One region of the Thalassospira sp. CH_XMU1448-2 genome, then DNA from elsewhere that is predicted to be linked to it. Evidence: predicted binding sites of a transcription regulator. Region 1 holds the regulator's gene; the other holds the start of a gene.
The links. Region 1 encodes PhoB, which activates phosphate uptake and scavenging genes when phosphate is short. Its sites were predicted from a motif close to TNTCATAAAACTGTCA; they were not measured.

Region 1 (7,589 bases):
ACCGCCAACGGTCAGAAGGACAAGACCCGCAATGATCTGAATGTAGGGAATGAACTGTTCCAAGATACGTTTGCTCTTATTGACTGTCGTTTACATTGGCCCGGATCAGGCCCGCGGAACATGGCATTTGACATCACGAATAGCAAGTGATCTGGCCATGACAATTGTCACACAATTTACTCGCCCGGCCCGGCGCGCCCTAGAGAAAACCTGTCACTGCTGCCTTGAAGCAGATCAATCCGGTACGGGTTAATTGCCGTTGAACCGGCAAATTTCCACAGGACTGTGTGTGCTATTTCAGTTATCCTGTTAATCTCGTTATTTTCAAATATTTATCTGCTTTGCCGGATTGATTCTGACCATGCATCACAGCGTCCTGTTCGAGCTGTTTCTGATCCTGACTGCGGCTGTGGTTGCCGTGCCTATTGCGCATCGCCTGCGCGCCAATTCGATCATCGGATTTCTGATTGGCGGCTTTTGTATCGGGCCGTTCGGTTTGGGTCTGATTACCGAACGCGAAGACATTTCGACCGTTGCCGAACTTGGTGTCGTGTTCCTGCTCTTCATGATCGGGCTTGAACTCTCACGCGAACGGTTGCGGGTCATTGGTGGCAGGTTTGCTGCCCTTGGCCTTTTTCAGATTCTGGTATCGATGGCAGCCATCATGGCTGTGCTGGCCCTGATTGATTTGCCGCTGGCTGCATCGCTTGTGATTGCAGGTGCGCTGGCTTTGTCCTCAACGGCAATCATCCTCAAACAGCTTTCTGATGACCGGCAATTAAATACGCGTTTTGGACGCGCAGCCCTGGCAATCCTTCTGGTACAGGATGTTGCGGTTGGTCCGTTCCTGATCATGGTTCAGGCGGCCGGTGATGCCGGAACAGAAACCAGCCCCTGGATCAGTATCCTTTCAGGCTTTGGCTCTGTCGCCTTGCTGCTGGTTGTCGGGCGGTATCTGTTGCCACGCCTCTTTCGCTATATCGCGTCTCTCAAGAACCCGGAACTGTTTGCGATTGGGACCCTGTTTGTCGTTCTCGCCGCCAGTACCCTGACCGAGCTTTCCGGGCTTTCAATGGCACTTGGTGCCTTTATCGCGGGCGTGATGCTCGCCGAAACGGAATTCCGTCATCAGATCGAAGCCGACATCGCGCCGTTTCGCGGTGTGTTCCTGTCGCTGTTTTTCATGTCGGTCGGCATGTCGGTCAATGCCAATGTCGTCTATGAGCAGTTTGGCAGCGTCATTTTGTGGCTGATCGGGCTGCTGATCATCAAGACGGCCGTTCTGTTTGTCCTGTCCCTTGCCATTCGGTTTGAACGCGGATCCGCACTTCGTGTTGCCATGAGCCTGGCGGCTGGTGGCGAGTTTGCCTTTGTGATGTTCTCTCTTGCAGCGCAAAACGGTGCGATCCCGCGTGATTTGGCGGCCATATTGATCCCGGTGGTCGCCATTTCCATGGCGCTCACCCCGACTTTGATTAACCTTGGGCACCGGATTGAAGAAAAGCTTCATCCCAAGGAAGACGACCAGCTTGGTCCGATTTCGGATGAAACAGACGGAATTCATCAACATGTTCTGGTGATTGGCAGTGGCCGTGTTGGTCGCGTTCTGGCGCGCCTTCTTAAAACCCGGAACATTCCCTTTATCGTTCTTGATAGCGACGCCCAACAGGTCTCACGGGGTCGTGCCGAGGGACTACCTGTCTTCTTTGCCGATGGATCACGCCCGGAAACATTCAGGGCAGCTCACACCGACGAGGCCCGCATTGCCGTTGTTGCCATGGGTAATCCGCATGCGACTGAAAAGACCGTTGCGCTTTTGCGGCAACATTATCCGCATCTGAAAATCTTTGCCCGTGCCCAGGACATCACCCATATCGGACCCCTGTCTCGTAGCGGTGCAGATGCGGCCATCCCTGAAGTACTTGAAACCGGCCTTCGGCTTTCGGATCACGTCTTGTCGGCCTGTGATGTGCCACAGGAAGATATCGACGCCGAAATCGCCAAGTTCCGCCGTGCCGACATGCTGTTGATGAACGAACTGGCCCCACGGACCCAGCGGAAAAAGGTTCCTGAGGCCCCCGTGGCAGCAGAACCGGCATCAGTTGCGGAAACCAAATCCAAAGCAGATGCCAGGTCGGAAAACAAACCCGAACCGGCATCACAGCCCCCGGCAAAGAAAACGGGAACGCGCAGGGTTGCCGCCAAGAAGACCCCGACGCGTAAAACACCGGTAAAGTCCGCAACGGCCAAGAAAACAACCTCGACAAGTTCAGGTCGGGCACGCAAGACAAAGCCCGAAAACGATCATTAAAGGCAAAACCCCCGCAGCCATTGGCAACGGGGGTTTTGTTTTTTCTGAAACCGGGTAGATGATCTTTGCTCAGATCAGAGATCAGGCAGCGGTTTCTGAATCCAGCGCATAACCGGCGGCACGAACCGTACGAATGATATCGCGGGTGCCTTTGACATCATTGAGCGCCTTGCGCAGACGACGGATATGAACGTCAACCGTGCGGGTTTCGACATAAATATTCGGTCCCCAAACAGCATTCAAAAGCTGCTCGCGGGAGAACACACGCCCCGGATGCTCAAGGAAATAGCGCAGAAGACGGAATTCGGTCGGGCCAAGATGGATGGCCTTGCCGTTGCGGCTGACACGGTGTGCTGCGAGATCCATTTCGATATCGGAATAGACCAACTGCCCTTGTGGTTGCGCCGGACCGGACCGACGCAGCAGCGCACGAATACGGGCAAGCAACTCGCCAATTGCGAACGGCTTGGTGACATAGTCGTCAGCACCGGTATCAAGACCACGGATACGATCGCCTTCTTCGCCACGTGCGGTCACCATGATGACCGGCAAATCGCGGCTTTCGGGCTTGCGACGGATCTGGCGGCAGACTTCAATCCCCGACATTACCGGCAACATCCAGTCCAGAAGGACAAGATCGACATGCGTTTCCGCAAGGATTTTCAACGCTTCGTCACCGTCACCGGCTTCGACTACCTGCATCCCCTCACGTTCGAGGTTGTAGCGCAACATGGTTACGATTGCAGCTTCGTCCTCGACGATAAGAACCGTTGGGTCCATCTTCCTATGCTCCAGTGTCACTCATTCGGTTCGACGACAGCAAAGTTCGCTGCATCATTTTTTGGCCGGTCAATTGCCGGCAGGTCTTCGCCTTTGATCCGGTAATAGATCGTCTCGGCGATATTGGTTGCATGATCGCCAATACGTTCGATGTTCTTGGCGATGAAAAGCATGTGGGTCGATGCCGTGATGTTGCGCGGATCTTCCATCATGTAGGTCAGCAATTCGCGGAACAGCGAATTGTACATATCGTCGACTTCCTGATCGCGGGCCCAGACACGCTCGGCCTTTTCGGCATCGCCTTCGATATAGGCATCCAGAACGTCCTTGATGATTTCCTGCGCCAGCTTGCCCATGTTCGGAATCACCTGAACCGGACGGATCGGCGGAATCTGGTTAAGAACCTGCGCGCGTTTGGCGATGTTTTTCGCCAGATCACCGATACGCTCCAGATCGTTTGACAGCTTGAGTGCGGTCACGACCTGACGCAGGTCATCTGCCATCGGCTGGCGCAAGGCCAGAAGACGCACGGCGAAATCCTGAACTTCCTGTTCGAGAATATCGATACGGTGATCCGACAGAATGACTTTTTCAGCCAGTTCGGAATCCCGTTTGACAATCGAACGGATCGCAGAGATCAGCTGACTTTCTGCAAGCCCGCCCATCTGCGAGATGATGTTGTTCAGACGGGTCAGTTCCTCGTCGAACGAACTTACGATATGTGTTTTGTCGTCAGCCATTTATGCGTGCTCCTCGTGTCGCTGCTTAACCGAAGCGACCGGTAATGTAACCCTTGGTGCGTTCGTCTTTCGGGTTGGTGAATATCTGATCTGTTTCACCAACCTCGACCAGCTTGCCAAGGTGGAAGAATGCGGTCCGCTGCGATACACGTGCAGCCTGCTGCATGGAGTGTGTCACGATCACGATGGTGTAGTTCGAACGCAGCTCGTCAATCAGCTCTTCGACCTTTGCCGTAGCAATCGGATCAAGTGCCGAGCACGGCTCATCCATCAGGATGACTTCAGGGCTGACCGCAACCGCACGCGCGATGCAAAGGCGTTGCTGCTGACCACCGGAAAGGCCGGTTGCCGGTGACTGCAGACGATCCTTGACTTCCTTGAGCAGGCCCGCACGTTCAAGCGAGGTCATGACGATTTCGTCAAGTTCGTCACGCGAATTGACCAGACCATGGATACGCGGTCCATAAGCCACGTTGTCATAGATCGATTTCGGGAACGGGTTCGGCTTCTGGAACACCATCCCGATACGTGCACGCAGCTGAACAACGTCGATGCGCTTGTCATAGATGTCACGACCATCAAGGGTCACTTCACCATTGATGGTGACACCATCAATGGTGTCATTCATGCGGTTCATGCACCGCAGGAAGGTTGACTTGCCACAGCCCGACGGACCGATCAGCGCGGTGACCTGGCGTTCAACGATATCAAGATTGACGTCAAACAGGGCCTGGTTATCGCTATAGAAAAGATTAAGGTCACGTGCCGTCATTTTCGGGCTTGAGACCGACGGCTCTGCCGTCATTGCGCTCTGGGATACAGCAGCCATTTTACCACTTCCGTTCAAATTTTTTGCGCAGATACACAGCCAATCCATTCATCAGGATCAGGAAGGCCAGCAAAACCATAATCGCAGCCGAGGTTTTCTCGACAAAGGCACGTTCCGGGCTGTCTGCCCACAGATAGATCTGGACCGGCAGAACCGTCGCCGGATCAAGTGCACCACCCGGAATGTCGACGATAAACGCCACCATACCAATCATCAGAAGCGGTGCCGTTTCACCAAGTGCCTGTGCCATACCAATGATGGTACCGGTCAGGATGCCGGGCATTGCCAGCGGCAGGACATGGTGTGTAACGGTCTGAACCGGTGATGCACCAAGACCAAGGGCCGCCTGACGGATCGATGGCGGAACCGCCTTGATCGCCGCACGCGATGCAATGATGATCGTTGGCAAGGTCATCAGGGCCAGCGTCAGACCACCAACAACCGGTGCCGAACGCGGCAGATGCATGACGTTCAGATAAACCTCAAGCCCCAGCAGACCGAACACGATCGACGGAACAGCTGCAAGGTTGTTGATATTGACCTCGACAATTGTCGTGAAGCGGTTTTTCGGTGCGAATTCTTCAAGATAAACCGCTGCAAGAACCCCGATCGGGAACGACAGGGCAAGCGTGACGAGCAACGTATAGAACGAACCGACCGCAGCCCCCCAGATACCGGCAAGTTCCGGTTCACGGGAATCCCCGCTGGTAAAGAAGCGGGCATGGAACTGCTTTTCAACAGCACCGGATGAAACCAGTGTGTTGTACCAGCTGATTTCCTTGTCATTCAGGCGACGGCTGCCTTCATCAACATCGGCATCGATATAGCCTTTGTTGAGCATGTCGAAATCATCGCCCGAAATCAGCCAGACCTTGCGCGTCTGACCAATCAGGTTCGGATTTGCCAGAACCCGTTCACGCAGATCATAGGATGCGCCACCCGAAACGACGTCATACAGGTCGCGCTTGTCGCGACGGCTGGTGACTTCCGGGAAGCGGTCACGCAATGCCTGTTTGATCAGACCATCGAAGTTGGCCTTGCCGATCACTGCGGGGTCGCCGGTACCTTGCGGATCGATTTCAGCCGGGTCGAAATGAATTTCAAGCTGAACATAGGTCTGGAAGAACGCACTATAGCCCTTCGAGCCAATAGAGAACCCCAGAACGAACAGGGCCAGAAGCGCAATACCGATTGCGCTTAGTCCATAAATCTTGAAACGGCGTTCAGCTGCGTAACGCTTTTTGATGTTCCGCGCGATCTTCGGACTATCCCAGTCAACGGGCTTGTGCATTTTATCCGAAATCACCTTTGCAGCGGCTCTGTCTTCCATGAGGGATGCCATATCAGTCATATTTCTCGCGATACTTCTGAACTACCTTAAGGGCAAATACGTTCAGGCCCAAGGTGACAAGGAAAAGAACCAGCCCCAACGCAAAGGCCGAGAGGGTTTTTGCACTGTCAAATTCCTGGTCACCGACCAGAAGCGTGACAATCTGGACAGTCACAGTGGTCACAGCCTGAAGCGGGTTCACAGTCATGTTCGCGGCAAGACCGGCTGCCATCACAACAATCATGGTTTCACCAATCGCACGTGAAACCGCCAGAAGAACCGCCCCGACAATCCCCGGAAGCGCCGCCGGGAAAATGACATGACGGATGGTTTCAGATTTGGTTGCGCCCAAACCATAAGACCCGTCACGCAATGATTGCGGCACCTGTGACATCACATCATCAGACAGCGACGATACGAACGGAATGATCATGACACCCATGACAAGGCCCGCTGCCAAGGCACTTTCCGAGCTGACATCAAGACCAAGGATCGCACCGTTATTGCGAAGGAACGGCGCAACGGTCAGGGCAGCAAAGAAGCCATAAACAACCGTCGGAACACCCGCGAGAATTTCAAGCGCCGGCTTGGCAACCGCACGGAATTTCGACGATGCATATTCGCCCATATAAATGGCAGAGAACAAACCGACCGGCACCGCAACGCACATGGCGATGATCGTGATCAGGAGTGTGCCGACAAAAAGCGGGATCGCGCCGAACGCACCGTCGGATGCAACCTGATCTGCACGGATCGCCGTTTGCGGGCTCCATTCCAGACCAAACAGGAAGTCAACCGGGTTGATCTTGCTAAAGAAGTGCAGGGCTTCGAACAGCAACGAGAAAACGATACCGACCGTCGACAGGATCGCAATCGCCGAGCAGGCAATCATCACCCAGCGGGAAATGCGTTCGACATTGTTACGTGCCCGCAAATCCGGCGAGATTTTACGATAGGAAAGCGACACCCCGATCGACGCACCGGTCAGCATCACAACGACCAGTGCCGCATTTGCAATCGACTGCAGATTTGCCAGACGATGCCCGGCATCGATGACTTCGGGTGAGACAGTCAGATGCTGGCCATTATCCGCTGCGATCAGTGAAATACTGTTCAGGGCAAGCGACAGCTGTCCGGAGTCACCGGTAATTTCAGAAGGCAGTTCGGCAATGATCATCGCTTCGATGATCGATCCCTGGAAGATATGCCAGACAAGCAGCAGCAACAATGCAGGCAGGCCGCACCACAGGGCCACATAGGTCCCGTAATGAGCCGGAAGAGAATGAAGATTGCTGTACCGTCCGCCCGAAAGGGCCACGGCCCGCTGGCGTCCGAAATAGAAGGACAATGCACAAAGTGCAGCAACCGCGAGCAACAGGAAAGACAGGGACATTACGTTAAATCCGTTTGCCAGATGAACCTGTAGGAATCAGATGAGAGGCCAATAGGACAAAAACAATAAATTAATCAAGCGCGGAAACAAAGAAACCGATGGCAGCATTAGCCGCCATCGGTTGAAAGATCACGTTACATGCTCAGCGGCGAAAGGTTCGTCGCAGCATTACGGACAGCTTCACGCTCGCTCGCGGCCATCGGGAT
Region 2 (7,589 bases), on a different contig from region 1:
GGCCGGATCGGTTGGCGAGATCCATATTCCGGTCCGGTCCGAGGATTTCAGCCAGATGGCCCGACAGGGGGCATTCCTTTTAAGCTGGAAGGCACATGATCTTTGCTATGGCATACCGCGCCATGTGCAGGATGATGTCGCACATGGCAAAACCGTGATCGTCAATGTGTCACGCAGTGTGATTGATGATGCCTGTGCATTGCTTGGACATGATCATGTTCGGGTTCTGAACATTCGGGCCAATCGCGATGTGTTGCGCAAGCGCCTTGAAGCACGTGGCCGCGAAGATGCCCTTGATATCGAACGTCGCCTTGCGCGTGCATCGGCCTATCAGGTTGATGGCAACAATATCGTTCATGTCGATAATGATGCCGACCTTGAAACCGGTATCGCCCGCTTCATTGCCGCGATCGAGATTGATCAGGCAATCGCCACTCGGGCATAGATCCTTCCGCGACGTACTGAACTTGCACAAAATGCTGCAGTTTTTGCTGCAGCATTTTTGTTATCCCCCAAGCGAAAATCTTTTAAGGAAACGGAACGGTTTTCCATCACCCGGATCGCCAAACAGGCAGATATCGGAAACGATAAACGGGTCCTGACAAAGCGGGGCAACGACGGGCCGCAAGGCTGTTTCAAATCTTTGCGCCTGCTCCGCATCAAGTTTGTTGGTCAGGGTCAGATGGAAGCGGAATTCCTCCATCACATAGGGATAGCCCCACTGCACCAGACAGGCTTCCTGCCGATCCGTAAGCCCAACCGCACGACGCTTGTTCATCGCCGCTTCGTCTTCGGGCTCGCGGAAGTCATCAAGGACCCGCACCAGTGACGCCGCAAGTTTGCCAAGTTCCCCAACCGGTTCCGTTGGAACCAGCGCCAGAAACCGGCCAATTGCTTTCAGGGTCAATGGTCCGCAGCGAACCGGCGTGAGCCGCACGGCAAGATCGTTGATCGCGACCTCAAGACCAGATCGGGTTTGTCCATCCTTCAGCGCAAAGGGCGGCTTGAGCGTTCCATGAAATCCGTACCGCACTGGCGAGGTTGTTGCGGCAACGATCTCGCCCCCGTCCAGTCCTTCTATTGCAAGACGCGCAATGTCATTCCCCGTCTCCGCATCACGCCCCAGCCAGGCATCCCCGAACCGCCCAAGCGCACTTTGTGACGACGGAGCATAGTAAAGTGCGTAACGCTGATAATCAGACATGATTTCTCTTTGATAGAATGCGGGGCCAAGCCCCATCTTGGAAACAGTTACGACGCAGCGCAATATCAAGTTTCACGAAAAAGCGCCGAAGAATTCCTTCCCGGCGCGATCTCAAGTTTTCCTGACTTTGCAACGTCAGACCGTATCGTATTTCAGACAAAAATCGCGCACCGGAAGTGTTCGGAAATCGCTTAGTCGTTCACGCAACATCTCATGGGACCAGTCCCACCATTGAATGCGCAAAAGAGCATCAACGATATCGGCTTCGAACCTAGGGCGCAGTGGACTGGCCGGAATGCCGGTCACGATGGTGTATGGTGCAACATCCTTGGTCACCACCGCACCTGATCCGACAACGGACCCGATGCCAATTGTGACACCTCCCTGAACAATCGCCCCATGCCCGATCCAGACATCATGTTCAAGTCTGACGTGCCTTTCACGGCGCCAGTCAAAGAAGGCCGGATCATCATCGCCAAGCTCATAGGCGCTTGATCGATACTGAAAATGATGCATCGACGCGCGGTCCATCGGATGCTGTCCGGGGTTGATCCGGGTATGGGCCGCGATATTCACGAACTTCCCGATATCGGAATAGATGATCTCGCTATCATTCACGACATAGGAGTAATCATCCATTTTCGTTTCGCGCATGGATGTCCGTGGGCCAACTTCGGTCCAGACACCCATTTCGCAATCCACAACTGTCGCACTGGCATCAATCGTCGGCGTTTCCGACAGGGACTTCATGGCAGGCTTGGCCTGCGAAATTTGAAATCTCATTTATTCAGGTCACCAGTTTGCGCAGACGCTGGGAAACCATATCAAGCAGACTGACCGAAATGATGATGATGATCATGACCGCAGCCGTTTCCGCATAATAGAAGCCGCGGATATATTCCCACAGCACCATACCGATGCCACCGGCGCCAACAATCCCCAGAACAGTGGCCGAGCGTACATTGGATTCAAAACGGTACAGCGAATAGGAAATCCAGAGCGGAAGCACCTGCGGGATCACCCCGAAAATAACTTCCTGCAGTGCATTGGCACCCGTTGCGCGAATGCCCTCGACCGGTTCGGGATCAATCGCCTCAACCGCCTCGGAGAACAATTTGGCAAGAACACCGGTCGTATGAATCCACAGCGCAAGCACACCGGCAAACGGCCCCAGACCAACCGCAACAACGAACAACATGGCAAAGACCATTTCGTTGATCGCACGGAAGGAATCCATCAGGCGACGCACAGGCTGATACACCCAGACCGGTACGATATTCTCAGAAGACAGAATTCCAAACGGGATGGAACAGACGATGGATAGCGCCGTCCCCCAGATCGCGATCTGGATCGTGATCCACATTTCTTCGACATAGGTCTTCCACATCAGGAAGTCCGGTGGAAAGAACCCCTCGGCAAAATCGACCATATTGCCACTGTTTTCAAACAGGGCCATGGGACGCATATCCGCACCTTCCCACGACATGGCCAGAAGACCAAGAATAACGGCCCAAAGCAGGAAGCTTGACGCAGACCTTTTCAAATCCCGCGGCGGGATGGCCGTCGCGACAGATGATGCGGAAGAAATGCTGCTGTTCATCGTGTTAATCCCGGATGGTAAATGCAAACAGGGAGCACACTTTGCGCGTGCTCCCTGTCAAAAGGCCGATTACTCGTAGGAAACGAGGATATCGAGTTCTGCCAGTTTCTTGTCGATTTCAGCAACGCGGGCTGCTTTCTCGTCAGCGGACAGTTCTTCGGTGTTCTGGATTTTCAGCTTGTCTTTGTACAGTGCCAGCTGACGGATCGGGTAAAGCTGTGCATTCGAGCTTTCCATGAATTTGCCCATACCGTCCTGGATACCAGCCAGAACCTTGTTGGCACCTTCAACGTCACCCATACGACCGTAGCCAAGGAAGAACGCCTTGATTTCGGATTTCAGTTCGCGTGACAGGTCCTTGCGATAAACCATCGGATCAGACGGGATCAGCGGCGAGGTCCAGATGACTTTGACCTTGTCGGTGATTTCCGGCTTGTTCATGTTGGTACGGGCAAGCTGTTCGGAGTTGTTGGCAGCAACATCAACCTGTTTGTTGGCCGTCGCCATCAGATTGGTTTCATGGTTCGCATTACGAACGGTCTTGAAGCAATCTTTCGGATCGACACCGTTCTGGGCAAAAACGTAATAAGTCGGAACCAGGAAGCCCGAAGTCGAGTTCGGATCACCGATACCGAAATTCAGCGAACCATCACATTTCAGCATATCGGCAAGCGTATTGAGCTTGTCGTTATCTGCCTGGGTGATGATGTGGGAATAATAACCATTGGTGCCATCGGATTTCGAGGTCTGAACGAAAACTTCGCCACCCGCACGATCAACGGCTTCCATTGCCGACTTGTTACCGAACCAGCCAACATGAACCTTGCCAAAACGCATGCCTTCGATGATGCCAGCATAATCCGGCGCAAAGAATGCCTCGATCTCCTTGCCGAGTGCTTTTTCCATGTCGTCGATCATCGGCTGCCACTGGGCTTTGAGGTTGGAGCTCGACTCAGTCGAGATGAAACCGAATACCAGTTTCTCCGGGTCCTGTTCGAGCGGCTTGTACTCAACATCAGCCGCTGCAATACCGGATGCAAGCAAGGTTGCAGCCAGAGCTGCGGATGCAATTGTCTTACGGATCATAGGAAGTCCCCTGTCAGATATGAATTGGACGTGTTTCGATGAGGTAAGGCAGTCATAAGGTGACCCGGCTAGCTTTGCGCCACAGCCAGATCCTTTTTCGCAACCGGCTCAGCCGCTGGACGTTGTTCGTCCCCGGAACCATCTGCAAAAAGCTCGGAAGAATATTCGCCGTAAAGTTCGCGCAGGAATTCCGGCGTCAACTGGGTCGAAGGTCCGTCAAAAACGACAACACCATCGCGCATGGCGATGGTGCGTTTACAATAATCCTTGGCGTAGTCGACCTGATGAAGCGATACGATCACGGTGACATTGTCTTCGCGATTAACGCGATCAAGCGTGTTCATCACCTTGCGCGACGAGGCCGGATCAAGTGACGCAATCGGCTCGTCGGCAAGGATCAGGCGCGCACCTTGTGTGATTGTGCGTGCAATTGCTGCACGCTGTTGCTGGCCACCGGAAAGATTGCGGGCTTTTTTGGTCGCATGTGCATCAATGCCGACACGATGCAAAGCTGCCATGGCGCGCATTTTTTCGGATTTGGTAAACAGACCAAGCGACCCGCGCCAGGCCGGCACCCGCCCCAAAAGCCCCATCAGCACATTGGTTAAAACCGACAGTCGGCTAACAAGGTTGAATTGCTGAAAGACAACGCCGATTTCTGCACGCACCTTGCGCGCACCGCGCGAAATCTTGCCATTTTCCTGAATGGTTTCGCCAAACACGACGATTTTGCCGCCATCGCGATCTCCGCGCAGCAAACCGGCGATGTGACGGATGAGTGTCGATTTTCCTGAACCCGATGCGCCAATCAGCGCCACCATTTCGCCTTCGCGTACCTGCAACCTGACGTCGCTTAGCGCGCGCTTGTCACGGGTAAAGCTTTTGTTCAGTCCAGAGATGTCTACAACCAGCATCAAGAAATCGCCTGCATGTGTTTCGCTGGATGAAGAAACTACGCATGAACGGCGACTCTACAGTGACACTGATGTTACAGTTCGATGATTACGAGGGCTAATTCCCGCCAACAACAATCAAACTTGTCTATACATCAAATATTAAATCAAATTATCGCGTCATAACTAAAAATAAATACCGTCATAAATTGTGAAAATTTAAAAATAGAATTATCCAAAACAAGATCAGACGAAAATATTTTTCATTTTCACCGTGATAAAATTCGTAAAATTCACAAATTAATCGTCTGATTCCAACAGTATTATTTTATGTCATTGATCGCTGAAATCACGTCATCTTCGATTTCCAGGCCTTCGGTCTGGGCTGAAAGCTGTGCCAACTTGCCGCGACGCCCCGGAAGACGAACGCCATCTTCGGCCGCGATCTCGTTTGCAATCTCGGCAAGATGATCAATAACCCCAACACCGCCGGTTGTGATCGGGTCTATTGCGATAATCATCTGCCCAAGTGCTGGTGGCTTGCCCTTGTCATCAAACAGTGATGAAGACTGGTGACCAAACTGCGCCCCGGTCAAACCGGCGGCCAACAGTTCCACCATCATGGCAAGGGCCGCCCCTTTGACCCCGCCCGCCGGAACCATCGTACCGTCAAGTGCCTTGACCGGATCAGTTGTCGGGTTGCCATCAGGGTCGAGCGCCCAGTCATCGGGAATCTCGACACCTTTTTGTTTGGCCGCCATGATCTTGCCGCGTGCCACCTTTGACAATGCCAGATCAATGATGATCGGATCACCTGCATCCCCGACCGGGATACCAAAGGCGATCGGGTTGGTGCCAAACATCGGACGACGCCCGCCCCAGGCGGCCATTGCCGCCGGCGCATTGGCAAACATCATTGCGGCCAGGCCCTGCTCTGCGAGCCGTTCGACCGTCAGTCCCATCACCCCGGCATGATGGGACTTGTGAATAGAGGCAATAGCTATTCCCTGTGAGCGCACCATGTCCGGCAAATGATCCATCATCAGATCAAGTGCGGGATAGGCAAACCCGTATTGGGCATCAATCCGCAGCACCCCGGGTGCCGTTTTCTCCATAACCGGTGTCGCCTGTCCGTCGACCTTGCCTGCACGGGCTTGTGCCGAATAGGCCGGAACACGTCTGAAACCATGCCCGCCCTGCCCGGACGCCTCGGCATTGACCAATGCAGTGGCAACCGATGCTGCATTTTTTTCAGCAACATTGCAGCGTATCAAAGTCGTACGAACAAGGGTGTGGGCATCTGCGAGTGATATCTTCATCGGTATCTGGACCTTGGATTACGGCTTGAGCAGCCAGTGGCGGGTACCCTGACAATAGTCGCAAGCCCCGCCCTCAGGCAAAGAAGTTTTAACGGATGATCTTCGCCCTGGCCCATTTTCTGTGGCTTATAAATATCTGACTTTGTGCTAAAATCTTGCCGCAAACGTGTTTCAGACTTCCCGAATAACGTGAATATTTACATTCCAGCCGTTCCTGTAACGGGCACAGTTCATTGACATGCAATGACACGGGACAACGATCAACACAGGATACCGAACATGCGCAACATCAAACCAATCATGTTTTCTTCCATGGCTGTGGCCGCGACATTGTTCCTGTCGGCCTGCAACACAACCGGACAAACCGACATGACAGCCGATTGGTCGAATGTAACCGGCAAGAACTGGCAACTGACCATGCTGACAAACGGGGACAAGACCCTGACCCCGACAGCCCCGATCCAGCCAAGTGCGCTGTTTGCGGCTGACGGCAAGGTAAGTGGATCGTCGGGCTGCAACAATTACTTCGGAACATACACCCAAACGGCGGATCAGCTGACTTTCTCCCCGCTGGGGGCAACCCGAAAGATGTGCATCAATGGTGCGATGGAAATCGAAACCGCATTTAATGCTGCAACCGGGCGGGTAGCGAGCTGGACCCTTTCAGACGGCAATCTTGTTCTGCTTGATGGCAGCGGAAAAGCCGTAATGACATTTGCGCCGACGGCCCCCTGAGCCAATCAGCTTGGCGACGGTTTGTCGTTCATCATCCCCAAAAAGAAGGGCGCCATTTGGCGCCCTTCTACGTTGACTGGCAAGATCACCCAAACGAGACGGTCCTAGTCTTCGCTTGGAGTTGCCTCGGACTTGGGTCCGACCGCATGCGGCTCGCTTCGTAAGCCCTGAATAATCGAATAACAGGCCAGAAGCAGCACAATCGCAAACGGAAAGCCCGTTGACACAGCCATCGCCTGCAAGGAACCAAGCCCGCCGCCCAGCAACAATGCAATCGCCACCAGCCCTTCAAAGGTGCACCAGAAAACGCGCTGGGGCACCGGGGCATCCACCTTGCCGCCTGCTGTGATGGTATCAATCACAAGCGATCCGGAATCTGATGACGTCACAAAGAAAACAATCACCAGAACGATGCCAAGAAACGAGGTGATTGCATGCATCGGCAATTGTTCAAGCATCGTGAACAGCTTGATCGGAAGGCCCGCCTCGGCAATTGCGGTGACACCTTCACTGACCATATGAACCGCTGTTCCGCCAAAAGCGGTCATCCAGAACACACACACCAACGACGGAATGATCAGGACGCAGGTGATAAACTCACGCACCGTGCGCCCGCGCGAGACACGGGCAATGAACATGCCGACAAACGGCGACCAGGAAATCCACCATGCCCAGTAAAATGATGTCCAGCCCTGGCTGAAATTGGCATCCGTCCGCCCGACCGGATTTGAAAGGGCGGGCAAATATTCAAC

Region 2: a site for PhoB is predicted at 4,879-4,894, ahead of phnC (phosphonate ABC transporter ATP-binding protein). Genes of this name have one in related genera too.

What each region holds. Positions count from the first base shown of each region.
Region 1 covers NZ_JAYMEA010000001.1:885,801-893,389, reverse strand. The annotation lists gene WA318_RS04030 (calcium/sodium antiporter) at 1-63, opposite strand, end outside; gene WA318_RS04025 (cation:proton antiporter domain-containing protein) at 362-2,311, shown strand; gene phoB (phosphate regulon transcriptional regulator PhoB) at 2,393-3,091, opposite strand; gene phoU (phosphate signaling complex protein PhoU) at 3,109-3,831, opposite strand; gene pstB (phosphate ABC transporter ATP-binding protein PstB) at 3,857-4,660, opposite strand; gene pstA (phosphate ABC transporter permease PstA) at 4,662-5,951, opposite strand; gene pstC (phosphate ABC transporter permease subunit PstC) at 6,004-7,383, opposite strand; gene WA318_RS03995 (PstS family phosphate ABC transporter substrate-binding protein) at 7,518-7,589, opposite strand, start outside.
Region 2 covers NZ_JAYMEA010000005.1:263,029-270,617, forward strand. The annotation lists gene phnN (phosphonate metabolism protein/1,5-bisphosphokinase (PRPP-forming) PhnN) at 1-445, shown strand, start outside; gene WA318_RS17810 (DUF1045 domain-containing protein) at 506-1,204, opposite strand; gene WA318_RS17815 (chloramphenicol acetyltransferase) at 1,340-1,987, opposite strand; gene phnE (phosphonate ABC transporter, permease protein PhnE) at 1,992-2,804, opposite strand; gene phnD (phosphonate ABC transporter substrate-binding protein) at 2,874-3,890, opposite strand; gene phnC (phosphonate ABC transporter ATP-binding protein) at 3,959-4,804, opposite strand; gene WA318_RS17835 (Ldh family oxidoreductase) at 5,107-6,102, opposite strand; gene WA318_RS17840 (META domain-containing protein) at 6,382-6,837, shown strand; gene WA318_RS17845 (BCCT family transporter) at 6,942-7,589, opposite strand, start outside.